2 regions of the Streptomyces sp. NBC_01451 genome follow, and region 2 is predicted to be linked to the other one. Evidence: riboswitches for the same ligand, from Rfam matches in the RefSeq annotation. Region 2 holds a riboswitch; the other holds the start of a gene.

Evidence for each region. Region 2 has a riboswitch for glycine ahead of gcvT (glycine cleavage system aminomethyltransferase GcvT). Riboswitches for the same ligand answer to the same signal wherever they lie in the genome.
Region 1: another riboswitch for glycine. It lies ahead of gcvP (aminomethyl-transferring glycine dehydrogenase); the one in region 2 lies ahead of gcvT (glycine cleavage system aminomethyltransferase GcvT).

Annotation. Positions count from the first base shown of each region.
Region 1 covers NZ_CP109479.1:8,302,058-8,306,808, reverse strand. Annotated here, with positions in the region: gene gcvP (aminomethyl-transferring glycine dehydrogenase) at 1-2,351, opposite strand, end outside; glycine riboswitch at 2,532-2,626, opposite strand; gene OG595_RS36490 (PRC-barrel domain-containing protein) at 2,739-3,110, shown strand; gene OG595_RS36485 (DNA polymerase IV) at 3,032-4,495, opposite strand; gene OG595_RS36480 (MerR family transcriptional regulator) at 4,550-4,751, opposite strand, start outside.
Region 2 covers NZ_CP109479.1:2,658,017-2,662,767, forward strand. Annotated here, with positions in the region: gene OG595_RS11235 (AAA family ATPase) at 64-750, opposite strand; glycine riboswitch at 964-1,064, shown strand; glycine riboswitch at 1,065-1,190, shown strand; gene gcvT (glycine cleavage system aminomethyltransferase GcvT) at 1,225-2,343, shown strand; gene gcvH (glycine cleavage system protein GcvH) at 2,463-2,840, shown strand; gene glyA (serine hydroxymethyltransferase) at 2,892-4,154, shown strand; gene OG595_RS11255 (L-serine ammonia-lyase) at 4,219-4,751, shown strand, end outside.

The DNA.
Region 1 (4,751 bases), 5.6 Mb from region 2:
TGCGTGGCCCGCTTGAGCCCCTCGCCGCCCATCAGCCGGACGTACGCCCACGAGATCGGCAGGATGCCCGCGGAACCCCAGGGCGCCGCCGAGACCGGCCCGACGCCCGTCTCGGGCCCGGCCGCGGGCTGGAGGGGGTGGTTGGGCAGATACGGCGCGAGGTGATCCCGCACGCCTACCGGGCCGACCCCCGGACCGCCGCCCCCGTGCGGGATGCAGAACGTCTTGTGCAGGTTCAGATGCGAGACGTCCCCGCCGAAGTGCCCCGGCCTGGCCAGCCCCACCAGCGCGTTGAGGTTGGCCCCGTCGACGTACACCTGCCCGCCGGCCTCGTGCACCTGGGCACAGATGTCGGCGACATGCTCCTCGAACACCCCGTGCGTGGACGGGTACGTGATCATCAGCACCGAGAGCTCGTCCCGGTGCTGCTCGATCTTCGCCCGCAGGTCCTCGACGTCGATCTCACCGTCCCCGGCCGTCTTCACGACGACGACCTTCATGCCCGCCATGACGGCGCTGGCCGCGTTGGTCCCGTGCGCGGACGACGGAATCAGGCAGACGGTCCGCTGCTCGTCCCCGTTGGCCCGGTGGTACCCGCGTACGGCGAGCAGTCCGGCCAGCTCGCCCTGCGACCCGGCGTTCGGCTGGAGCGACACCTTGTCGTACCCGGTGACCTCGGCGAGCTGCTCCTCCAGCTCACGGATGAGCGTCAGATAGCCCTGCGCCTGCTCGGCGGGCGCGAAGGGGTGCAGCTGGCCGAACTCGGGCCAGGTGACCGGCTCCATCTCGGTGGTCGCGTTGAGCTTCATGGTGCAGGAGCCCAGCGGGATCATGCCCCGGTCGAGCGCGTAGTCGCGGTCGGCGAGCCGACGCAGGTAGCGCAGCAGCGCGGTCTCGGAGTGGTACTCGTGGAACACGGGGTGCGTGAGGATCTCGTCGGTGCGCAGCAGCGCCTCCGGCAGCGTGTCCCCAGCGGACGCGTCGAGCGCCTCGATGTCACCGTCGACCCCGAACGCGGCCCACACGGCGCCCAGTTGAGCCCGCGTGGTGGTCTCGTCGCAGGAGACGGACAGCCGGTCGGCGTCGACGAGGTGCACATTGACCCCGTGCTCGCGCGCGGCGGCGACGACCTCGCCGGCCTTCCCGGGCACCCGCACGGTGAGGGTGTCGAAGTAGGCCCCGTGGACGACCTCGACGCCGCCCGCACTCAGCCCCGCGGCGAGGATCGTGGCGTACCGGTGGGTGCGCCGGGCGATCGTCCGCAGCCCCTTGGGCCCGTGGTGGACGGCGTACATGCCCGCCATCACGGCCAGCAGGACCTGGGCCGTGCAGATGTTGCTGGTCGCCTTCTCGCGGCGGATGTGCTGCTCCCGCGTCTGCAGGGCGAGCCGGTACGCCTTGTGCCCGTCCGCGTCCACGGAGACACCCACGAGCCGCCCCGGCAGGCTGCGCGCGAACTGCTCGCGCACGGCCATGTACCCGGCGTGCGGCCCGCCGAAGCCCATCGGCACGCCGAACCGCTGGGTCGTCCCGACCGCGATGTCGGCGCCGAACTCACCGGGCGAGGTGAGCAGCGTCAGGGCGAGCAGATCAGCGGCGACGGTGACCACGGCACCGAGCCCGTGCGCCTGGTCGACGACCGGCTTCAGGTCCCGTACGACACCGGAGGCGCCCGGGTACTGGAGAAGCACACCGTTGATCTCGCGACCGGCGATGTCGTCCGGGATGCCCGCGCTCAGGTCGGCGACGACGACCTCGACGCCGACGGGCTCGGCCCTCGTCTCGATCACGGCGATGGTCTGCGGCAGGGCGTCCGCGTCGACGAGGAAGAGCCCCTTCTTGTTCTTGCCCATGCGCCGGGACAGCGCCATCGCCTCGGCGGCGGCGGTGCCCTCGTCGAGCAGCGAGGCACCGGAGGTGGGCAGCCCGGTGAGGTCGGCGACCATGGTCTGGAAGTTCAGCAGCGCTTCGAGGCGCCCCTGCGAGATCTCCGGCTGGTACGGCGTGTACGCGGTGTACCAGGCCGGGTTCTCCATCACGTTCCGCAGGATGACCGGCGGGGTGAAGGTCCCGTAGTACCCGAGTCCGATCATGGACCCCAGCACCTGGTTCCGGTCGGCCAGCGACCGCAGCTCGGCCAGCACCTCGGCCTCGGTGCGCGCGCCCGGCAGGTCGAGCGCGTCGGCGTTCCTGATCACGTCCGGGACCGCGGCGGCCGTCAGCTCGTCGAGCGAGCCGTATCCGACCTGCGCGAGCATCTTGGCCCGGTCCTCGTGATCGGGCCCGATGTGACGGCGCTCGAAGGGCGTGCCCTGTTCGAGTACGGCGAGCGGAGTGCGGTGGGCGGTCATTGCGGAGGCCTCCTGGTCGTCGCGACCTTCGAGGGGCACCACGGCACGGGTGCCCGAACGGCCTCCCCCTCTGTCATCTCAACCTGAGAGCTTCACCGGGCCGCCAGCACGCTGACGTCCCGGCTTTCACCGTCGGTGAGAGCAGGAGCCGTCAGCACCCGCTCTTCTTTCCAGAGTGACCTCGTCCATGCGGTACAGGGGCCTGAGAGATTCCGGGGAGGATTTGCTCCTTCGGCGTCCTCCGAGGTTCCGGAGGACTCTCCCGCACGGGGTCAGCAGCCATTGGCAAGCCTATCAGCGGGCTCCACACACACCTTCGAGTGGCCGCCTTCCCCGAAGTGCTCTTTTGTAGTGCTTACGGATGAGTTGCGACCATTGGGAGGGCCCGTGCAGACCGACATCGATCCGCGTAACCTGATCGGCCGCAAGGCCTTCGACCGCAACGGCACCAAGATCGGCACGATCGACGAGATCTACCTCGACGACGCCACAGGAGTGCCGGAGTGGGCAGCCATAAGGACAGGGCTGTTCAGCAGGGACGCCTTCGTGCCCCTGGAGCCCAGCGAACTGGTCGACGGCGCCCTGCGCATCCCCTTCGAGCGGGCCCTGATCAAGGACGCTCCCGACTTCGGCGTGGGCCGCCACCTCTCCCCGGAGCAGGAACTGCAGCTCTACCACCACTACGGCCTCGACGTGGCTCCGCCTCCGCCCTTCCCGGACCACGACTTCGGCAGGCTGGCGGGCACGGACGACGCCTGATCCGACGACTCCTCCTCGTCCGGACCGCCGGGTCTTCGCGGCGCGAGGGTCACCAATGGCAGCGGGTCCGCCGGCTCCAGCGCCGGATCGTCGGTCCGGAACGTCCGCACCCGCCCCGGCTGCTCCGATTCCGGCGTCTCGAACCGGACGGTCACCCGCCCCAGCCCACTCCCCTGCACCCAGCCGTGGCCGAAGTCGGCATGCCGTACGTCGTGCCCGGTGGTCCAGTGCCGATCGACGGGCTGCTCCACCTCCTGCCGCTCACCACCCTCGTGCTCGGCCTCCTCCACCGGTTCGAGCGCCGCCAGCTCCCCGGCGGCCTGCGCGAACAGATCCTCCTGGGTGAAGTCGGCCAGACCGCTGACCCCCACCCCGAGCAGCCGCACACCACCCGTCGTGTCCACCGCCTCCAGGAGCCTGGCCGCCGCCTCACGCACCACCCCTGGGTCGTCCGTGGGCCCCCGGAGCGTCTCGGAACGGGTCAGCGTGGAGAAGTCGTACCGCCGCACCTTGAGGACGATGGTCCGCCCGGACAGCCCGGCACCGCGCAGCCGACGCACGCACCGGTCCGCCAGCCGCTGCACCTCCGTCCCCACCCGGACCCGGTCGTGGATGTCCACGTCGTACGTGTCCTCGACCGACACGGACTTGGTCTCCCGCGCGGACACCACGGGCCGCTCGTCGTGCGCCAGCGCCATCGCGTACAACGCGTGCCCGTGCGCCTTTCCCAGCAGCCGCACGAGCTCGGCCTCGCCCGCCTCGGCCAGCTCGTCGACCGTGCTGATCCCGGCCCGCCGCAGATGGTCCCCGGTCGCCGGGCCGACCCCCGGCAGGGTTCGCACCGGCATGGGTCCGAGCAGCGCCCGCTCGGTCCCCGGTTCGATCACCACCAGACCGTCCGGTTTGGCCTGCTCCGAGGCGATCTTCGCGAGCATCTTGGAGGCGGCGAGCCCCACCGATCCCGTGAGCCCCGTGACGGCCCGTATGTCCGCGCGCAGCCTGGCCCCGGCAAGCCGCGCCGACGCCTCGTCCCAGGCCGCCTCCCCGGCCTCCAGGTCGACGAACGCCTCGTCCAGGCTCAGCGGCTCCACCAGGGGCGACAGGGCGTGCAGGAGCCCCATGACCTGCTCACTGATCGACTTGTAGAACCCGCCCCGGGGCACGAGATAGGCGGCGTTCGGCGCGAGCCTGCGCGCCTGCGCCATCGGCATCGCGGAGTGCACCCCGAAAACACGGGCCTCGTACGACGCGGTGGCCACCACCCCGCGCGGCCCGAGCCCGCCCACGACAACGGCCTTCCCGCGCAGACTCGGCTTGGACGCCTGCTCCGCCGAGGCGAAGAAGGCATCCATGTCGAGATGCAGGATCGTGGGCGCGTTTCTCACATCACCGATGCTGCCCTACGCCACTGACAATGCCCCTGAACCCGGGGACGCCGCTCAGACCGCCCGGTTGCGCCGCCGCGCCAGTTCGTCCGTGGGGTTGTGCCCGATGAGCGTCTCGCCGGTGTCGACGCGCTCCCCGTGCAACTGCGAGAGAGCGCTTTCCACATCACGCCAGACCACACCGACGGCGATACCGAAAATGCCCTGCCCGCCCTGGAGCAGCGCGTGCACCTCGTCCGGGGAGGTGCACTCGTAG
Region 2 (4,751 bases):
TGGGTCCCTGGGTGGGAGTCCCTTAATGGGCAAAACCCTAACCGGCCCCGGCAAGTACGGCTGTCAGTCGGCGAAGTCGATCCTGCGGAGGGTGTCCGCCGCGTCCCGGTCGATCAGGACCGCCGAGCCGCAGCCCTCGGGCAGATTCCCCTTCTCCACCGAGCGCAGCAGACGTGAGGCGGCCCGGCGGTGGCGCAGGAACGCGTACCGCGAGACGCCCCGGCCGCGTTCGCGCTGGCCCTCAAGGGCCTCGTCCGGGGTGACGTCGAGGAGGAGCAGATGCAGGGTGCCGCCCCGGCGGCGGGCCTCGCGGGCCAGCCAGCCGCGCACCCAGGCCTGCGTACCGCAGTCGTGCACGACGACTCCGGCACCGGAGCGCAGGGCGCTGCGCAGTCCGGCGTAGTGGGCGAGGCGGACAAGGGGCCGGTAGACGGCGTAGGGGAGGAAGGAGGGTGTCAGGGCGTCCCAGTGGTCGCGGGTGTTCTGGGAGTCGATGCCGGTGGCGCGCACCGCCCGGCGCATCAGTGTGGACTTGCCGCTGCCGGGCAGGCCGGTGACCACGACGAGGTCGCGGGCGCCGAAGGTGAGGCCGTGCGGGCTGTGGCCCGCGCGCTCCCGAAGGTCGCGGATCACGGGTTCCGGCCGCGAGGCGCATGCCTCCCGGACGGGGGCGGCCGGCTGCTTGGGCAGCGCGTCGGTCAGTGCGAGGGCCGAGGTCGTCGCATACACCGTGGTCCTGTTCACCGTGATCGTCCTCCCATGGGGTCGGGAAGTACCGTCCCCGTCGAGTGTAAAGAGAAGGTAATACGCGGTGTCTCTCGTTTGGGTCCGCTTACTGCAACAGGCCTGCTACAGGGCGATATGTACGCCCGTGGCGTGGCTGTGTCCCTTCTGTGAAGGGTCCCCCTGCCGGGCCGAAGGAATGCGTGCGATGATGTGCCCGCCAACTGCATACCGGCCGCTTGAATCCGCGCGGGAGAGTTCCGGGCACCTACGGGTACCCGGGCGCCGAAGGAGCAAGTCCCTCCCTTGAATCTCTCAGGCCCCGTTACCGCGCGGGCGAGGCACATCTGAAAAGCGGGCCGCGGGTCGTCATGACCGGTGGCTCCACCCAAGGTGCAAGTCAGTGACCAGGCGTTTCGCCGACGGTCATGACGAACCTCTCAGGTTCCGATGACAGATGGGGAGGAACGACCTCGCCGTCATGCCCTGGGAGCACTACCGATGAGCAGCACCCCTCCGCGTCCGACCGCGCTCGATGCCCTGCATCGTTCGCTCGGCGCCACCATGACCGACTTCGCCGGCTGGGACATGCCCCTGCGGTACGGCTCCGAGCGCGACGAGCATCTGGCCGTGCGCACGAAGGCCGGCCTCTTCGACCTCTCCCACATGGGTGAGATCACCGTGACGGGGGCGGAAGCAGCCGCCCTCCTCGACCACGCCCTCGTCGGCGACATCGGGTCCGTCGCCGTGGGCCGCGCCCGCTACACGATGATCTGCCGGGCCGACGGCGGCATCCTCGACGACCTGATCGTCTACCGCCTGGCCGAGACCGAATACCTGGTCGTGGCCAACGCCGGCAACGCGCAGGTGGTGCTCGACGCCCTGCTGGAGCGCGCCGACGGCTTCGACGCGCTGGTCCGCGACGACCGGGACGCCTACGCGCTGATCGCCGTCCAGGGCCCTCAGGCCCCCGGCATCCTCGCCGCCCTCACCGACGCCGATCTCGACGGCCTGAAGTACTACGCGGGTCTGCCCGGCACGGTCGCCGGCGCCCCTGCCCTGATCGCGCGCACCGGGTACACCGGCGAGGACGGCTTCGAGCTGTTCGTGGCGCCGGAGGACGCGGAGAAGGTGTGGCAGGCGCTGACCGACGCGGGCACGCCCGCCGGGCTCGTCCCCTGCGGCCTGTCCTGCCGGGACACACTGCGCCTGGAGGCCGGCATGCCGCTGTACGGGCACGAGCTGACCACCTCCCTCACCCCCTTCGACGCCGGGCTCGGCCGGGTCGTCAAGTTCGAGAAGGCGGGCGACTTCGTGGGCCGCGCGGCGCTGCGCGAGGCCGCCGAGCGCGCTTCGTACGAGCCGCCGCGGGTACTCGTCGGACTGGTCGCCGAGGGCCGTCGTGTCCCGCGCGCCGGATACGCGGTCGTCGCCGGCGGCCGGGTGATCGGCGAGGTCACCTCGGGCGCCCCCTCCCCCACGCTCGGGAAGCCGATCGCGATGGCGTACGTCGACGCCGCGCACTCGGCGCCGGGTACGGCGGGCGTGGGCGTGGACATCCGGGGCAGCCACGAGCCGTACGAGGTCGTGGCGCTGCCCTTCTACAAGCGCCGGAAGTAGCCCCGGTCCTCGTTCCGGTGTCGTGAGCGAGCCGTGTCCTGCCTGCTGACAGGCAGGCGGTTTTTCCCCCGTAGCACCCCATGCATGACCAGTCCCCCGCGTACAGGAGAATTCAGGCCATGAGCAACCCCCAGCAGCTGCGCTACAGCAAGGAGCACGAGTGGCTGTCGGGCGCCGAGGACGGCGTCTCGACGGTCGGTATCACCGAGCACGCGGCCAACGCGCTCGGCGATGTCGTGTACGTCCAGCTTCCCGAGGTCGGTGCCGCGGTGACCGCGGGCGAGACCTGCGGTGAGCTGGAGTCGACCAAGTCCGTCAGCGACCTGTACTCCCCGGTCACCGGTGAGGTCACCGAGGTCAACGAGGACGTCTCCAACGATCCGTCACTGGTGAACTCCGCCCCGTTCGAAGGCGGCTGGCTCTTCAAGGTGCGTGTCTCGGAGGAGCCGGGCGACCTGCTCTCCGCGGACGAGTACACCGCGTTCTCCGGCAGCTGAGACTCCGGGCTGAGATTTCCAGGCACAAGGACGTAAGGACGTACTGACCCCATGTCGCTTCTGAACACTCCCCTGCACGAACTCGACCCCGACATCGCCGCCGCCGTCGACGCCGAGCTGAACCGCCAGCAGTCCACCCTGGAGATGATCGCCTCGGAGAACTTCGCTCCGGTCGCGGTCATGGAGGCCCAGGGCTCGGTCCTCACCAACAAGTACGCCGAGGGCTACCCCGGCCGCCGCTACTACGGCGGCTGCGAGCACGTCGACGTCGCCGAGCAGATCGCGATCGACCGGGTCAAGGAGCTGTTCGGCGCCGAGTACGCCAACGTGCAGCCGCACTCGGGCGCCTCCGCCAACCAGGCCGCGCTGTTCGCGCTGGCCCAGCCCGGCGACACCATCCTCGGCCTGGACCTGGCCCACGGCGGCCATCTCACCCACGGGATGCGGCTGAACTTCTCCGGCAAGCAGTTCGACGTGGTCGCCTACCACGTGGACGAGGCCGGCCTGGTCGACATGGCCGAGCTGGAGCAGCTCGCCAAGGAGCACCGCCCGAAGGTGATCATCGCGGGCTGGTCCGCGTACCCGAGGCAGCTGGACTTCGCGGAGTTCCGCCGCATCGCGGACGAGGTCGGGGCCTACCTCTGGGTCGACATGGCGCACTTCGCCGGTCTGGTCGCGGCGGGCCTGCACCCGAACCCGGTGCCCTACGCGGACGTGGTCACCTCCACGACCCACAAGACGCTGGGCGGCCCGCGCGGCGGCATCATCCTGGCGAAGCAGGAGTTCGCGAAGAAGCTGAACTCGTCCGTCTTCCCGGGCTTCCAGGGCGGCCCCCTGGAGCACGTGATCGCGGCGAAGGCGGTCTCCTTCAAGGTCGCGGCGAGCGAGGAGTTCAAGGAGCGCCAGCGCCGTACGGTCGAGGGCGCGCAACTCCTCGCCGAGCGCCTGGTGCGCGCGGACGTCGCCGAGCACGGCGTGTCCGTCCTCTCCGGCGGTACGGACGTCCACCTGGTCCTCGTCGACCTGCGCGACTCCGAGCTGGACGGCAAGCAGGCGGAGGACCGGCTCCACGAGGTCGGCATCACCGTCAACCGGAACGCGATCCCCAATGACCCGCGGCCCCCGATGGTGACGTCGGGCCTGCGGATCGGCACCCCGGCGCTGGCCACCCGCGGCTTCACGACCGAGGACTTCACGGAGGTCGCGGACGTCATCGCCGAGACCCTCAAGCCGTCCTACGACGCCGAAAGCCTGAAGGCCCGCGTGAAGGCGCTGGCCGACAAGCACCCGCTGTACCCCGGCCTGACCAAGTAGTACCCCTGGAGTGCGTGGGCTCCGCCCGGTGCGGAGCCCACCGCCCCCGTTCTGAGGAGTTCCCGTGGCCATCTCGGTCTTCGACCTGTTCTCGATCGGTATCGGCCCGTCCAGCTCCCACACGGTCGGCCCGATGCGCGCGGCCCGGCTGTTCGCGCGCCGACTGCGCAACGAGGAGGTCCTCGGGGCGGTGACGTCGGTCCGCGCGGAGCTGTACGGCTCCCTGGGCGCGACCGGACACGGCCACGGAACTCCCAAGGCGGTGCTGCTCGGCCTGGAGGGCGCCTCACCGCGCACGGTGGACGTGGAGGGCGCGGACACCCGGGTGGAACAGATCAAGGAGTCGGGCCGGCTGAGGCTCCTCGACGACCATGAGATCGCCTTCTCCTTCGACGACGACCTGATCCTCCACCGCCGCAAGACACTCCCCTACCACGCGAACGGCATGACCCTGTGGGCGTACGACGCCTCGGGCGCCGAACTCCTCTCGAAGACGTACTACTCGGTGGGCGGCGGATTCGTCGTCGACGAGGACGCCGTCGGCGCCGACCGGATCAAGCTCGACGACACGGCCCTCAAGTACCCCTTCCGCACGGG